Regions from separate parts of the Massilia sp. TWP1-3-3 genome, predicted to be linked through region 1. Evidence: predicted binding sites of a transcription regulator. Region 1 holds the regulator's gene; each other region holds the start of a gene.

The links. The regulator sigma-54, encoded in region 1, starts transcription at its own class of promoters, with help from an activator protein. The targets are predictions, from matches to a motif close to TGGCANGNAANCTGCTTT.
Region 2: the regulator sigma-54 is predicted to act here: its motif matches at 1,593-1,610, upstream of ACP7D4_RS18090 (PEP-CTERM sorting domain-containing protein).
Region 3: the regulator sigma-54 is predicted to act here: its motif matches at 1,836-1,853, upstream of ACP7D4_RS09085 (PEP-CTERM sorting domain-containing protein).
Region 4: the regulator sigma-54 is predicted to act here: its motif matches at 1,415-1,432, upstream of ACP7D4_RS26170 (circularly permuted type 2 ATP-grasp protein).

Annotation. Positions count from the first base shown of each region.
Region 1 is NZ_JAFCWX010000001.1:198,200-202,356, reverse strand. It holds gene lptA (lipopolysaccharide transport periplasmic protein LptA) at 1-581, shown strand, start outside; gene lptB (LPS export ABC transporter ATP-binding protein) at 578-1,336, shown strand; gene ACP7D4_RS00925 (RNA polymerase factor sigma-54) at 1,350-2,834, shown strand; gene hpf (ribosome hibernation-promoting factor, HPF/YfiA family) at 2,905-3,258, shown strand; gene ACP7D4_RS00915 (enoyl-CoA hydratase/isomerase family protein) at 3,352-4,157, shown strand, end outside.
Region 2 is NZ_JAFCWX010000019.1:19,689-23,845, forward strand. It holds gene ACP7D4_RS18075 (VOC family protein) at 1-27, opposite strand, end outside; gene ACP7D4_RS18080 (EAL domain-containing protein) at 194-976, opposite strand; gene ACP7D4_RS18085 (GFA family protein) at 1,062-1,460, opposite strand; gene ACP7D4_RS18090 (PEP-CTERM sorting domain-containing protein) at 1,650-2,282, shown strand; gene mnmE (tRNA uridine-5-carboxymethylaminomethyl(34) synthesis GTPase MnmE) at 2,336-3,715, opposite strand; gene yidC (membrane protein insertase YidC) at 3,874-4,157, opposite strand, start outside.
Region 3 is NZ_JAFCWX010000007.1:140,829-144,985, reverse strand. It holds gene pdxA (4-hydroxythreonine-4-phosphate dehydrogenase PdxA) at 1-296, shown strand, start outside; gene rsmA (16S rRNA (adenine(1518)-N(6)/adenine(1519)-N(6))-dimethyltransferase RsmA) at 293-1,081, shown strand; gene ACP7D4_RS09085 (PEP-CTERM sorting domain-containing protein) at 1,196-1,801, opposite strand; gene ACP7D4_RS09080 (alkaline phosphatase) at 2,048-3,502, shown strand; gene ACP7D4_RS09075 (alkaline phosphatase) at 3,527-4,157, shown strand, end outside.
Region 4 is NZ_JAFCWX010000048.1:3,553-7,709, forward strand. It holds gene ACP7D4_RS26165 (oleate hydratase) at 1-1,336, shown strand, start outside; gene ACP7D4_RS26170 (circularly permuted type 2 ATP-grasp protein) at 1,465-2,883, shown strand; gene ACP7D4_RS26175 (alpha-E domain-containing protein) at 2,883-3,833, shown strand; gene ACP7D4_RS26180 (transglutaminase family protein) at 3,835-4,157, shown strand, end outside.

The sequences.
Region 1 (4,157 bases):
TGTTTGGCCTAGTGGCGCTGGGCGCCTCGGCCGAGAAAGCCGACGCCGGCAAGCGCGCGGTAATCGACTACGGCACGCTGCTGGTGGACGAAGTCGCCCAGGTCACCATCGTTACCGGCAACATCGTCGTCACTAAGGGCACGCTGGTGCTGCGCGCTGAAAAAGCGGTGATCAAGACCAGTCCCGAAGAAGACATGCAGGTGACGCTCACGGGCGTGCCCGGCAAGATGGCGACGTTTCGCCAAAAGCGCGACGGCGGCCCCGAGCTGTGGGTCGAAGGCAATGCGCAGCGCATCGAATACGACGAGCGCAGCGGCGTCGTCAAGCTGTTCGGCAGCGCGCATATCCGCCAGATCGAGGGCAGCACCATGACCGACGAAATCAAGAGCGAATTCATTTCGTACGACAGCATGCGCGAGGTATTCACCGCCCGTAACGACGCCAGCGGCGCGAGCAAGCCGGGCGAGGGCCGCGGCCAGCTGATCATCGCGCCGCGCAAGCCGCGCGCCGCGCCGGCGCCAACCGCGCCAACTGCGCCAACGGGGCCGACTGGCACGCCAGCTCCGACGGGCATGCCATGATCGAACCGAAAGCTTGTGGCAGCACGCTGATCGTGCGCGGCCTGCAGAAAAGCTACGGCAAAAAACTGGTCGTGCGCGACGTATCGCTGCAGGTTGAATGCGGCGAGGTAGTCGGCCTGCTGGGGCCCAACGGCGCCGGCAAGACCACCTCGTTCTACATGATCGTGGGCCTGGTGCCGTCGGATGCCGGCTCGATCGACATCAGCGGCGTGGATATCTCCAGCCTGCCGATTCACCGGCGCGCCGCGCTCGGCCTGTCGTACCTGCCGCAGGAAGCGTCGGTGTTTCGGCGCCTGACGGTCGAAGAAAACATCCTCGCCGTGCTGGAACTGCAAAAGGTCAACGGCAAGCGCCTGAGCAAACCAGAACTCAAGGAGCGGCTCGACACGCTGCTGCATGACCTGCAGATCGAAAAGCTGCGCGAGAACCCGGCCATGTCGCTGTCGGGCGGCGAGCGGCGGCGCGTGGAAATCGCGCGTGCGCTGGCCACCAATCCGCGCTTTGTGCTGCTCGACGAACCGTTCGCCGGGGTCGATCCGATCGCCGTGATCGAGATCCAGCGCATCGTGCGGTTCCTGAAGGAGCGCGACATCGGCGTTTTGATCACCGACCACAATGTGCGCGAAACGCTCGGCATTTGCGACCGTGCCTACATCATCAACCAGGGTGCGGTGCTGGCCTCTGGCCGTCCGGACGACATCATCGCAGACGAATCGGTACGCCGCGTTTATCTGGGTGAGCACTTCCGGATGTAAGCAGGTCAAACCGATGAAACAATCCCTGCAACTACGCACCTCGCAGCACCTTGCGCTCACGCCGCAGCTGCAGCAGTCGATCCGCCTGCTGCAGTTGTCCACGCTCGAACTGCACCAGGAACTCGAACAGCTCCTGACCGACAATCCGCTGCTCGAACGGCTTGACGATCCGCTCGACCATTCGGTGCGCCTGCTGGCCGACGGCGCCATCGGCAGCAGCGCCACGCCGGCCGAGGCGCCGCCCGAACCGGGCGCGCAGGATGCACCGGCGCCGGCCGAAGGCCAAAGCGCCGATGCACCCGAGGGGGAAGCTGCCAGCAACAACGACAACAACAACGACAACGACGGCGAGTGGGGTGACCTGGGCCGCGCCAAGAGCAGCGACGACGAAGATTCGCGCCCGCAGCTCGAGGGCAGCGCGACCACCCTGCGCGAGCATCTGATGGAACAGATGCGCGTGCTGGTGCTCGAAGTGCGCGACCGCGCGCTGGTCGAACTGATCGTCGACGCGCTCGACGACAACGGCTACCTGACCGAGACGCTGGAAGAAATCCATGCGCGCATGCCCGAAGAACTCGAGATCGATTTCGATGAATTCAAGACCGCGCTGTCGCTGCTGCAAAGTTTTGATCCGGTCGGCGTGGGCGCGCGCAATGCGTCCGAGTGCCTGGCGCTGCAGATTCGCGCCATGCGCGGCGTGCCGCTGGTGACGCGCCGCATGGCGCTGGCCATCGTCGAAAAGCACCTGACCTGGTTCGCCCAGCGTGAATTCAACAAGCTGAAAAAAGCGCTCGACTGCGACGACGAAGACTTGCGCGAGGCGCAGACCATCATCCGCCGCTGCAATCCGCACCCGGGCGCCGTGTTCGCCTCCGATGTGTCGGACTTCGTGGTCCCGGACGTGATTGTGCGCAAGGCCAAGGGCGGCTGGTCGGTCTCGCTCAACAACGACGTGATGCCGCGCCTGCGCGTGAACAATATGTACGCGAGCCTGCTCAAGCAGGGCAAGGGCGAAGGCCAGATGGGCGCCCAGTTGCAGGAAGCGAAGTGGCTGATCAAAAACATGCGCCAGCGCTTCGACACCATCTTGCGTGTCTCCGAGGCTATTGTTGAGCGCCAGCGCAATTTCTTCAGCCATGGCGCGGTAGCCATGCGTCCCCTTGTGCTGCGCGAAATAGCTGATACACTTGGTCTACACGAGAGTACTATTTCTCGTGTAACAACTCAGAAATTCATGCTGACCCCGCATGGCATGTTTGAGTTGAAATACTTTTTCGGTAGCCATGTCGCCACCGAAGCGGGGGGAGAAGCATCTTCCACGGCGATTCGTGCACTCATCGTGCAATTGACAGGAGCAGAAGACCCTAAAAATCCATTATCCGATAGTAAGATTGCGGACATGCTGGGGGAACAGGGTATGGTCATCGCTCGCCGCACCGTTGCCAAGTACCGCGAAGCGCTCAAAATCCCGCCCGTCAGCCTCAGGAAGTGTCTGTAATCGGCATTTTTATGCCGTTCCTCTGCGCGCCGCGCACGAACGGAAAGTGACACCATTATTAGGAGTGTGTATGAATCTCACAATTAGCGGACATCATCTCGAAGTGACCCCAGCCATCCGTGAATACGTACAAACCAAGCTCGAGCGCGTCAAGCGCCATTTCGATCACGTGATTGATATTGCCGTGATCCTCACCGTGGATAACCTGACTGAAAAAGAAAAACGACAAAAGGCTGAAATCAACCTTCGCCTGTCGGGCAAGACCGTGTATGTAGAAAGCCTGTCGCATGACCTGTACGCCGCTATCGACACCCTGATCGACAAGCTCGACCGTCAAGTCATGAAGTACAAGGACAAGGTCCAGGACCATAATCACCAGGCCATCAAGCACCTGCCTGAAGAAGAACTCCCTGAAGCCATCTAAGGCCCGGGATTCTTGACACGAGGGCGCCTGCGGCGCCCTTTTTGCATCTGCGGAGGCTAAAATATGGGTCTATCCATTTATTGTCAGCCTTCCATGAGCGAATACGTCCAGACCCGCGTTGCCAACCGTACCGGCATCATCACCCTCGACCGTCCCAAAGCGCTTAATTCGCTGTCGCTGCAGATGGTGCGCGACTTGACGGCGGTGCTGCAGGCCTGGCGCGCGGATGACGCCGTCGATGCGGTCGTGCTTGGCAGCAGCAGCCCCAAGGCGCTGTGCGCCGGCGGCGACATCCGTTTTTTCCATGAGGTGGGCGGCAAGAGCCCGATGGGCGGCAGTGCCTTGCTGGAAGACTTTTTTACCGAAGAATACGCGCTCAATCACCTGATCCATTTCTATCCCAAGCCCTACGTGGCGCTGATGGACGGCGTGGTCATGGGCGGCGGGATGGGCATTGCGCAGGGCGGGCCCGACTGCCGTATCCGCATCGTCACCGAGAAGACCAAGATGGCGATGCCGGAAGTAAACATCGGCTTGTTTCCGGACGTGGGCGGCAGCTACTTTTTGTCGCGCGCGCCTGGCCAGCTGGGCAACTACCTGGGCCTGACCGGACTGACGGTCGGCGCGGCCGACGCCCTGTACGCGGGGTTGGCCGACGTGTTCGTGCCGCAAGAGCAGATGGCCGCGCTGGCCGCACGCATCGACAGCACGCCCGGGGCCGAGCTGCGCGCCATGATCGCAGATTTTGCCGCGCCGTATGCGGGGTTCGCCGGCGCCAGTGAACTGGAAGCGCAGCGCAGCCGGATCGACCACCATTTCAGTGCGCCAAGCGTGGCGGCCATCATGCAATCGCTGGCGGGGGACAGCGACGTCTTTGCGCAAAGAGCCCATGCGGCCAT
Region 2 (4,157 bases), on a different contig from region 1:
AGGAATTGCGCGTACTTGTGCGTTCATGATCGTGTCCTTTCGTTTCGAGTTAGGCAATCCATACTTGAATCAGTTCTGTACGCCAGGCGGCAGAACCAGATCGCTGTCCGCCTGAAAAGCGGGTTGCTATGACTACGACGTTCGACGCGTCGCCAAATCGACACGCCAGGCGACAAATACTTGAAAGGTTTTTTTACCGGCCCCACGCCTGCGGCGCAACGCTGCCCAGGGCCTTGAACGCCGGCCGGCAAAACAGGTAGCCCTGCATCAGGCTGATGCCGGCCGCGCGCAGGCAGTCGCGTTCGGCCGCCGTTTCGATGCCCTCGGCCAGCACCCGGATGCCGAGTGCGCCGCAAATGGCTACGATGCCGTTGACGATGGCGCGCTTGGGCGCGCTGCTGTCAATGTCGCGCACCAGGTCCATGTCGATCTTGATAATGTCGGGCTGGAATTCGGCCAGCAAATTCAGGCCTGCGTACCCGGCGCCAAAATCGTCGATGGCCGTGTGAAACCCGAAGCGCCGGTATTCCTGGAAGATATTGACCAGATGGGGACGGTCCATCACCTGCTCGCCTTCCGTGACCTCGAAGATGATGCGTTCGATCGGAAAGCCATATTCAAGGGCGGCGGCCAAGGTACTACGGATGCAAGCTTCGGGACGGTACACCGCATTCGGCAGAAAATTGATCGACAGCAGTTCCTGCATGCCAAGTTCGGCCGCGCCCCGGATCGCCTTGACCCGGCACGCCTGGTCAAACTGGTAACGATTACTGTCGTCAACCTGGGACAAAACGCTGAAGGCGGACTCGCCCTGCGGCCCGCGTACCAGCGCCTCGTGGGCGTAGATGGTGTGGCTGTCGAGGTCGACAATGGGCTGATAGGCGTAGGCGAAGTCAAAGCCAAGCTCGCCGTCGGTGCGGCAGGCCTTGCATCCAGGCGTTGATGCGTCTTCATTGCCGGAATGAATGGGAATCATGAACAGCCTGTCACAGAAACTGAAAGAATAACTATAACTGATCGCCGCGTTCGGCGGTACGCCGGCAGAGTGAACAGGAACGCCGCTAGTCTTCGGCGCGGCTGCGCTGGTAGCGCGGCAGGCCGTCGCCAAGTTGCAGCCACGGCACCTGGCTGGCGATAAAGGAGTGGTCCTGCGGTTCGACCCCGGTGTACACGTCCAGGCTGCAGGTGGTCAGGTCGACTTCGTCGGCACTGACGTCGTCGGAAAACGTCAGCTGGGTGCCGCAGTGGCCGCAAAACGCGCGGGTGTCGTGCTGGCTGGAACGAAACAGCGTGGGACTGCCCTTGGTAAAGCGAAACGCGTTCGCCGGTACGCTGACCCAGGCCACGCATGGCGCGCCGGTTGTGCCCCGGCAAATGGTGCAGTGGCACATGGTACGGTTTATTGCGTTGCCCGCAGCTTGATACTTGATCGCCTGGCAATAGCATCCTCCGGTCAGCATGATGGCGCCCCCTTTCAGAGTTTGACTGCGTTCCTTGCCGCCTATCCTAACGCCTGTCGGAATTATTGACAGATCGGGGCGAGATATCCGCGTATCCCACCTAGCTTGTTGATTTTGCTGACAAATTTACAATGGCACGGATATTGCTTGCGCGAAATATGACTAAATCTCTTACCAAGAAAGTTTCCAATGACCATCAAGTCACTCTTGCAGCGTGCCCTTTTCATCGGTGCAATGGCCGCCTGCAGCGTATCGGCCGCCGCCCCGATTTCGATCGACTATACTTTTTCACCTGTGACGGTCGTTTTCAACGGCACGCTGCAATCGACCGGCGCCTTTACCATGTCGATCAAGACCGACACCGACACCCCTAATCTGGGCAGCGGCTTTGGCGATTTCCAGAATGCGTATGCGGCTGAGGTTTACATTACCGCCGCTGCACTGGGCCTGGACAACGCGCACGTCACCAACCCGACCCAGCTCTATTTTGGCGGCACGGTGTTCGGCTTCAAGGTTGACGACTTTGGCACCATCCTCACCGGTTATGCCGGCACCCAGCTCAGTTTCGGCTACGCCTTTGACTTGTCGACACTTGTTGTGCCGCAAGGGCCGGTCTTGATGAGAGGTACCGAGGTGCGCACCAGCACCGCCATCAACTTCGACAACGGCAGCATGTTTGACGCCGGCCAGCTTGTATCGTTCACTAACCAGACCAATACCGCCACGGTCACCGGCCTGGTTGACGTTCCCGAGCCATCGTCGCTGGCCTTGTCCGCGCTGGCGATCATCGCGCTGGCCCGGCTGCGCCGCCGCCGCGCCTGATCTTAGCTAATCGGCAGTTTTTGCGCGGCAGCCTGCACGGCAGTTTGCGCGGCTTACTTGCCGATGCAAAATCGGCTGAAGATCACTCCCAGCAAGTCGTCCGAGGAAAACTCTCCGGTAATGCTGGACAGTTGCAGCTGTGCCAGGCGCAGCTCCTCGGCGAACAAGTCGAGCGACTGGTCGCTCTGGGCCGCGTGTTCGGCGGCCAGCTCCAGATGCCGGCGCGCCGAACGCAGTGCGATCAAGTGCCGCTCGCGCGCCAGAAACAGCGATTCGCCGGTCTGCTGCCAGCCGGCGATGCGCAGCAGTTCGGCGCGCAAGAGGTCAATGCCCTCGTGCTCCTGCGCCGACAAATAGACATGGGTCGCATCGTCCTGGGCATCGACCGAAGCCTTGTGGCCCGACAGGTCGATTTTGTTCCAGATGCGCACCACCGGTATGCCTTCAGGAAAGGCTGCCACGATATCCTCGTCGGCGCGCGCCGGCCCGATGCCCGCATCGAGCAAGTGCATGATCACGTCCGCCTTGCCCACCTCCAGCCATGTGCGTTCGATGCCGATGCGCTCGACGACGTCAACCGCATGGTCGATCACCCGGATGCCGGCGGTGTCGATGATATTAAGCGGGATACCCTCGATCTGAATGGTTTCGCTGACCTTGTCGCGCGTGGTGCCGGCCACCGGCGTGACGATGGCCACGTCGGCTCCGGCCAAGGCGTTGAGCAATGACGACTTGCCCACGTTGGGCTGGCCCACCAGCACCACGTTGAGTCCCTCGCGCAGCAGCGCGCCCTGGGCCGCCTTCTGGAACACCGCTTCCAGCGACGCGATGATCACGGCCAGCTGGCCGCGCGCGTCGGATTTTTCGAGGAAGTCGATTTCTTCTTCCGGGAAGTCGAGCGTGGCTTCGACGAGCATGCGCAGGCCGGTGGTTTGCTCGACCAGCGCATGGATGGTGCGCGAAAATTCGCCCGACAACGATTGCGTGGCCGAGCGCGCGGCCGCTTCCGTGGAGGCGTCGATCAGGTCGGCCACGGCTTCGGCCTGGGCCAGGTCGAGCTTGTCGTTGAGGTAGGCGCGGCGCGTGAATTCGCCCGGTTCGGCCAGGCGCAGGCCGGCGCCGGCGCCCGCCTCGAGCACGCGCGCGAGCAGCATTTGCAGCACCACCGGGCCGCCGTGGCCCTGCAGTTCGAGCACATCTTCGCCGGTGTAGGAATGGGGACCCTTGAAGTAGATCGCGATGCCCTGGTCGATGACCATGCCGTCGGCTTGCCGGAACGGCAGGTAGGTGGCGTGGCGCGGCGCCAGCGTCGCGCCCGGGAACAGCGCGACCAGCAGCGGCGCGAGCGACTTGCCGGAGGCGCGCACGACGCCGATGCCGCCGCGGCCCGGGGCGGTGGCGATGGCGGCGATGGGGGAGGTGTCGAGTTTCATGAGGGGATTGTAAGTTAGAAATGCAAAAGCCCGTGCGGGGCACGGGCTTGATTGTTGGCCCAACCAACATCGTCCCCGCGCACGCGGGGACCCATAGGACAGTTGCTCAGGTGAGCCGTTCTATGGCCCCCCGCGTACGCGAGGACGATGGGTGGCGTTTACTTTTTGACGGTCGTCGCCGCGACTTCGAACTTCTTGGTAATCACATACTGCTGCGCGATCGACAAGATGTTGTTCACCACCCAGTACAGCACCAGGCCGGACGGAAAGAACACGAACATCACCGAAAAAATCAGCGGCATGAACAGCATCATCTTGGCCTGCATCGGATCGGCGGGCGCCGGATTGAGCTTAGTCGTGATGAACATCGAAATCGCGTACAGCACCGGCAGGATGAAATACGGGTCCGGCGCCGTCAAGTCCTGGATCCAGCCCACCCACG
Region 3 (4,157 bases), on a different contig from region 1:
GCCCGTACCCGGCCGACACGCTGTTCCAGCCCAAGTACCTGGAGGACGCCGACTGCGTGCTGGCCATGTACCACGACCAGGGACTGCCGGTGCTCAAGCACGCCACCTTCGGGCGCGGCGTGAACATCACGCTTGGCTTGCCGCTGGTGCGCACCTCGGTCGACCATGGCACCGCGCTTGACCTGGCCGCCCGCGGCTTTGGCCTGGCCGACTGCACCAGCATGGAAGAAGCGATCCGCACCGCGCTTGCCATGGCCCTGAACATCAAAAGCAGCACCAAGAAAAGCACATCATGAAACACGTAGCACGCAAGCGTTTTGGCCAGAATTTTTTGACCGATAAAATGGTCCTCAACGATATCATCGACGCCATCGGACCGCACAGCGGCCAGACCATGGTTGAAATCGGCCCGGGCCTGGCGGCCATGACGGCGCTGCTGCTCAAGCATCTGGGCCACATGCACGTTGTCGAGCTGGACCGCGACCTGGTGGCGCGCCTGCAGCAGCAGTTCCCGGCCGAGAAGCTGACCATCCACTCGGGCGACGCGCTCAAGTTCGACTACGGCCTGATTCCCGTACCGGCGGGGCAAAAGTTGCGCGTGGTGGGCAACCTGCCGTACAACATCTCGAGCCCGCTGTTGTTTCACCTGGCGGACTTTGCGCACCTGATCGAAGACCAGTACTTCATGCTGCAAAAGGAAGTGGTCGAACGCATGGTGGCCGCGCCGGGCAGCAAGACGTACGGGCGGCTGTCGGTGATGCTGCAGTGGCGCTACGACATGACGTTGATGTTCATCGTGCCGCCCACCGCGTTCGATCCGCCGCCGCAGGTGGAGTCGGCCATCGTGCGCATGATCCCGGTCGCGACCCGCATGGCGTGCGACGGACCCACGCTGGCGGCGGTGGTGATGAAAGCTTTCTCGCAGCGCCGCAAGGTGATCCGCAACTGCCTGGCCGGGATGTTCACCGAGCAGCAGCTGACGGACTGCGGCGTCGATCCGTCGACCCGGCCCGAGACGGTGGCTCTGGCGCAGTACGTGGCGCTGGCGAACCTGCTCAAGCCGGTGCAACCTGCACCTTAGTCGCAGCGCGGGCGATAAAAAAACCCCATGGTCCTTGGCGGGCCATGGGGTTTTTTGTCGCGGCGCGCAAGCGCCGGCCTTGCGTTCTGCTTACTTACTTACTTACTTACTTACTTACTTGCGGCGACGGCGGGCAGCAATGGCGAACAGACCCAGGCCCAGCAAGGCCAGCGATCCCGGTTCCGGTACTGCTTGCACGTTGACGTTGTCCAGAACGCCGTCGAGCCAGACGGTGTCGTTGCCGGCGATGTCTGAAAAGCGCAGGGTGGTCGTGGCGCCGTTGGCAACAAAATCAAAGGTGTACGACGCCAGTGGACCTGCCGACGCGCCGACCGCCGTCATCGACGACAGCAGGGCAACGCCGTCGTTGCCGAGGGCCGACGCGCGCAGCGATTGACCGCAGCTGTACGCGCCGCAGTTGCTCGCGCCAAAGTCGAACTTGACCACGTAGGTGGCGCCGCTGTTGGTGGCAAAGCTTTGCGCAAGCGTGCCGTTCGGGGCTTGGTCGCCTGCATTGAACGCCACTGCAAAGTTACCGTTCTGGGCACTGCTGCCCGCGCCGAACCAGAAGGCGCCGCCGACCTGGTAAGCCTGCGCCACATTGCCGGTGGTGGTCCAGCCGGCAAGGCCGGCTTCAAAGTCGCCGTTCACGATCGGTGCGGCGGTCGCGCCAACGGCAGCGGTAAGGCTCAGAGCGGCGAACAGACTTTTCAACAACATGTGATGCTCCAGGATAGATAAAGATAATTTACTATAAGCAATTAACGTGCCGGTTAAAAATTGTTTCGAAAAATCAACGGCTTGGGCCAAGCGGCAATAATTTGCCGGTCCCATATGTAAAGTTTTCCGACAGCATCCCGCGTCTCGGCCAGCCTGCGGCAGGCAGCCGCGCGTGCGCAGCTGCGTTTCATCAGCCCGTAACATAGCCTTGTCAGACTCCCGGTTTTCAACTCCGGGACTGACAACATGTTACGCAATGGACTTCTCATCGCCGCCGTCGGCGCGGCAACCGCAGCCCTGCTGGGCGCCTGTTCGCCAAACGATGCACCCCAGGCCCCGCCTGTCGCCGTCGCTCCCCCCAAGAATGTCATCTTCTTCCTCGGCGACGGCATGGGCATGACGACCATGACGGCCGCGCGCATCTACGCCGTGGGCGAAGATGGCGAGCTGACCATGGACACGCTGCCGGAAACCGCCTTCGTCAAGACGTTCTCGAACGACGCCCAGGTCACCGACAGCGCCCCGTCGATGGCCGCCTACATGACCGGCGTGAAGATGAACAATGAAGTGCTGTCGATGTCGGCCGACACGCTCGCGCTGGACCCGCTGCCTGACGCCAACGGCAACAAACTGACGAACAACTGCGGCAGCAAGAACGGCACGCCCGTGACCACGCTGCTCGAACTGGCCAAGGCCAAGGGCTTGTCGACCGGCGTGGTGAGCACCGCGCGCGTGACCCACGCCACGCCGGCGGCGACCTATGCGCATATTTGCCACCGCGACCTGGAAAACGATATCGCCGCCGCTGCCGTTCCCGGCGGGACCGGCTACAACGCCGCGCTCGGCAGCACCGGCCTGGACGTGCTGATCGGCGGCGGACGCCAGTTCTTCCTCCCCTTCAAAGATGGCGGCAAGCGCGCCGACGGGCGCGACCTGGTGGCCGAGATGAAGGCGAAAAACTACGCGTATGCCAGTAACAGCACCGAGTTCACGGCGATTGACCCGGCCAAGGCCGAGCGCGTACTGGCGCTGTTCACTTCCAGCCACATGAGCTATGACCTGGACCGCGACCCGGCCAAGGAACCGAGCCTGGCCGAGATGACGACCAAGGCGATGGACGTGCTGCAAAAGAATGGCAAGGGTTACTTCCTGATGGTCGAAGGCGGACGCATCGACCATGCGCTGCACGAAACCACGGCAAAAAAGGCACTGCAAGACACCGTTGCGTTCGATAACGCCATCAAGGCGGCGCTGGCCAAGGCGCGCGTGACTGACCCTGAATTGAAAAATACGCTGCTGGTCGTTACCGCCGACCATGACCATACGCTGGTGCTCAACGGCTACGCCAAACGCACCGGCAAGACCGCGGCCGGCAATCCGGGCGTGCTGGGCGTGGTCAAGAACTACGTCAGCGGCGCCGTTGAAAAAGACCTCGATGGCGCGCCGTATTCGATCATCGGCTTTGGCAATGGCGAGAACCGGACCCAGTCCAGCCGCGCTGCCGTGACAGCCATGGACGAGAGCGTGACCGGCGCGGCCACCTATCACCAGGAAGCCGTGGTGCGCATGGCGGTGGGCAGCGAAACCCACGGCGGCGCCGACGTCTTCCTGGGCGCGGTGGGCAAGGGCGCCGACACCTTCAGCGGCACCATCGACAACACCAAAGTATTCGGCCTGGTCAAGACCGCGGCCGGTCTGTAACTGATTATGCAAAGGAACCTACACATGAAACGCACCCTGTTATCGGCGGCCTTGCTGCTCTCCTTTGGCGCTGCGCAAGCGGCCGGCGAAGCGAAAAACGTGATCTTTTTCCTGGGCGACGGCATGGGCCCGACCACCGTCACCGCTTCGCGCATCTACAAGTACGGCGAGGATGGCTCGCTCACCATGGACAAGCTGGAACGCAGCGCGCGCATCAAGACGTACTCGAACGACGCCCAGACCACCGACAGCGCACCGTCGATGGCCGCCTACATGACGGGCGTGAAAATGAACAACGAGGTGATTTCGATGTCGGCGGCCACCCAGGCGACGCCGCCGGGCAAAGACGCCAACGGCAACCTGGGCGTGAACAACTGCGCCGCCAGCGGCAACGGCGTGGCCGTGCCCACCATCCTGGAACTGGCCAAGGCCAAGGGCAAGGCCGTGGGCGCCATCACCACCACCGAACTGACCCATGCCACGCCGGCCACGACGTTTTCGCACATCTGCAACCGCAACGCCCAGTATGCGATCGCGGCCCAGGCCGTGCCGGGCGGCGCCGGCTACAATGCCGCGCTCGGTGACGGGGTGGACGTCCTGATGGGTGGCGGGCGCAACCATTTCACGCCGTTTGACGCCGTCGCCAACAAGGCCG
Region 4 (4,157 bases), on a different contig from region 1:
GATTCCCTCGCTGCAGCACCCTGGCCAGTCAGTCTTCGACGAAACCATTGCGTTCAATCTTGAAAATATCCCGGAATCAAAGGCACGCTTGATCGACCGCAACCGATTCAAGGTTGATGTCTCGTCGATGGGGTTCAGCATGACGGACCGGCTGGAGCTGGTGCGCCTGAGCGAGTCCGATGAAGAAACATTGGGCACCAGCAGCATCACCGACTGGCTGTCGCCGGAATTCTTTGAGACCAAGTTCTGGTTCATGTGGGCGACCACGTTCGCATTCCAGCCGTGGCATAGCGCAGTCGAATTCAAGCGCTACCTGCATCGCTTCATGAAGGAATTTTCCCGTATTGAAACGCTGGCCGGGGTCAAGCGCACGGTCTACAACCAGTTCGATTCGCTGGTGCGCCCGCTGCTCGCCTGGCTCAAGGACAAGGGCGTCGTGTTTGTCATGGACTGCACCGTCACGGACCTGGCGATGGCAACCGGCGCCGACGGCAAATGGGTTGTGACCGGCATTGAATGCCAGCGCGAAGGCGCCGTCGAGATGCTGCCGGTGGCGCCGGACGATCTGGTATTTTTCCAGAACGGTTCGATGACCGATGCGTCCAGCTACGGTGCGATGGATCGCCCACCTGCGCACTTGACCAAGAAGGACAGTGGCGGCTGGGCATTGTGGGAAAAACTGTCCCAGGGCCGCCCGGAATTTGGCAACCCGGCCGCCTTCAATTCCAGCATTCCGGAATCGTATTGGGCGTCATTTACCGTCACCTTGAAAGACCCCGTGTTTTTCGACCAGATGGAAAAATTTACAGGCAACCGCGCCGGTACCGGCGGCTTGGTGACGTTCAAGGATTCTAACTGGTTCATGTCGGTCGTGCTGGCCCATCAGCCACACTTTATCGGGCAGCCCGAAGGAACCCAGGTGTTCTGGGGGTATGCGCTGCACCCGGACCGTATCGGCGACTTCGTCGCCAAGCCCATGGCCGAATGCAGTGGCGCGGAAATCTTGCAGGAACTGTGCGGACACCTGAACTTTGACCAGTCGGTGATGGCGAGCGCCACCTGCATTCCTTGCCGCATGCCGTACATCACCAGCATGTTCATGCCGCGCGCCCTGGCCGACCGGCCGCTGCCGGTTCCCCGCAATTCCAACAACCTCGCTTTCGTGAGCCAGTTTGTCGAAATTGCCGACGATGTTGTCTTTACCGTGGAGTACTCGGTGCGCGCGGCGCAGATGGCCGTCTACCAGTTGCTTGACGTGGCGCGCGAAGTGCCGCCCGTCACGCCGCACGACGCGTCGCTCAAGGTCAAGCTGGAGGCGCTGATCAAGGCATTCTGATTGCACGGCGGGCTGCACCAACACCGCTGAATTCTCCCGGTTTTGGTGCGATTCGATTGTTTCCGGCGCGCATCTTGCTGGCACGGTTCTTGTTATACTTATCATGAACCCAACGGAGATACGCTGACATGGTGCATTTTTATAATGAAATGATGGCCGATGAGTCGGCCACATCGGTGCGTGAACACTACCGCGAGTTCGACGCCTGGCTGTGCCGGCAAACGCCCGAACACATCGAACGCAAACGCGCCGAGGCCGACCTGACGTTTCGCCGGGTGGGCATTACCTTTGCAGTGTACGGCGACGATGCCGGCACCGAGCGCCTGATACCGTTTGACACTATTCCGCGCATCATTCCGGCGCATGAATGGCGCGCTTTGCAGGCGGGCCTGGTGCAGCGCGTCAAGGCCTTGAATATGTTCGTGCACGACATTTATCACGACCAGAATATCATCAAGGCCGGCATCATTCCGGCCGAGCAAATCTACAAGAACGCCCAGTACCGTCCGGAAATGCAGGGCATCAATGTTACTTCCAATATCTACGCCCACATTGCCGGCGTCGATATCGTGCGCGCCGGGGCGGGCGAATTCTACGTGCTCGAAGATAATTTGCGCGTGCCTTCCGGCGTGTCGTACATGCTGGAAGACCGCAAGATGATGATGCGGCTGTTCCCTGAACTGTTTGCCCGCAACCGCATCGCGCCGGTCGACCATTATCCGGACATGCTGCTCGAAAACCTGCGCTCGGTGGCGCCGTCCGGCGCTTCCGACCCGACCATTGTCGTCATGACGCCGGGCATGTACAACTCCGCTTACTTCGAGCATGCTTTCCTGGCCCAGCAAATGGGCGTGGAGCTGGTCGAGGGCAAGGATCTGTTTGTCAGCAACAACGCCGTGTACATGCGCACCATCCGCGGCCCATGCCGGGTTGACGTGATTTACCGGCGGATGGACGACAATTTCCTCGACCCGCTCGCTTTCCGCTCCGATTCGGCACTGGGCGTGCCCGGCTTGCTGTCGGTCTACCGCGCCGGGCGCGTGACGCTGGCCAATGCGATCGGTACCGGCGTGGCCGACGACAAGTCGATTTATCCCTTTGTGCCGGACATGATCCGTTTCTACCTGTCCGAGCAAGCACTGCTCAACAACGTGCCCACGTACCAGTGCCGCAAGGCCGAAGACCTCGCTTACACGCTGGCCCACCTGCCCGAACTGGTCGTCAAGGAAGTGCACGGCGCGGGCGGCTACGGCATGCTGGTGGGCCCCGCTTCCACCAAGGCGCAGATCGCGGAGTTTCGCGAACGCCTGATCGCCAAGCCCGACGGCTACATTGCCCAGCCGACCTTGGCGCTGTCATCCTGTCCCACCTATGTTGAAAACGGCATCGCGCCGCGCCACATCGATTTGCGTCCGTTTGTCCTGTCCGGGAAAACCATTTCCATGGTGCCGGGCGGCTTGACGCGGGTGGCGCTGCAAGAAGGCTCGCTGGTGGTCAATTCGTCGCAGGGCGGCGGCACCAAGGATACCTGGATACTGGAGAAATAATGCTCAGCCGAACCGCAGACCACCTGTACTGGATGGCGCGCTACACCGAACGCGCGGAAAACACGGCGCGCATGCTCGACGTGGCGGTGCAGACGTCGATGCTGCCGCAGTCGGCGCAAGAGGCGGACGTCGCCTGGCGTGCCATGCTGAGCATTTCCGAACTCGAGGCAGCGTTCGACGCGCGCTATGACGTGCTCGACCCTAAAACCGTGCTGGCGTTCATGGTGAGCGACCCGGACAATCCATCGTCCATCGCTTCCTGCCTGACCGGTGCGCGGGAAAATGCACGCGCGGTGCGCGGCAAGCTGACCACCGAGGTATGGGAAACCCAGAACACGACCTGGCTCGACATGCAAAAGCGCCTCGAGTCGGGCAATTTCGAGAACGATCCAAGCGAATTTTTCGAATGGGTCAAATACCGTTCGCACCTGTCGCGTGGCGTGACAGTGGGCACCATGCTGACCGACGAGGCGATGTACTTCATTCGCCTGGGCACTTTTTTGGAGCGTGCCGACAACACGGCGCGCATTCTGGACGTCAAGTACCTGGCAGCCAAGGCGAACGAGGACGGCGAGGCATTGAACCAGCGTGACTTTTATTACTGGGCGGCGCTGCTGCGTTCGGTATCGGCCTTTGAAATCTACCGCAAGGTGTACCGCGATGTCATCACGCCGGAACGCGTGGCGGAATTGTTGATGTTGCGCGGCGACATGCCCCGCTCGCTGCTGGCCTGCATGGACCAGGTTGTTGCCAACTTGAAATGGGTGCACAACGACGTGTCGGGCGACACCGAGCGCATGGCCGGCAAGATCCACGCGGAACTACAGTTCGCCCGCATCGACGATATTCTCGCAGCGGGCTTGCACGACACCCTGACCGATTTCATGGAACGCATCTTTGAACTGGGCAACCGGATCAGCCGCGATTTCCTCGTTCCCCTGGCGGCCTGACATGCAATTATCCATTCGTCACGAAACCTCCTACAGCTACACGGTCGCCCAGGCCTACAGCATCCAGCAACTGCACCTGACGCCGCGGGCCGAAGCGCAGCAGCGCGTCTTGTCCTGGCGTATCAGTACGCCGGGAAATTGCCAGGCTTATACCGATGCCTACGGCAATCTGTCGCACATGCTGACGCTCAACGAACCGCACCGGGAAGTGAACATTGTCGTCGAAGGCGTCATCGCCACCGAACTGCTGCCCGGCGCTCGCCTGGCCAACGATGAAAGCTTGTCGCCGCTGATCTTTACGGTCTCCACCCGCCTGACAGAGCC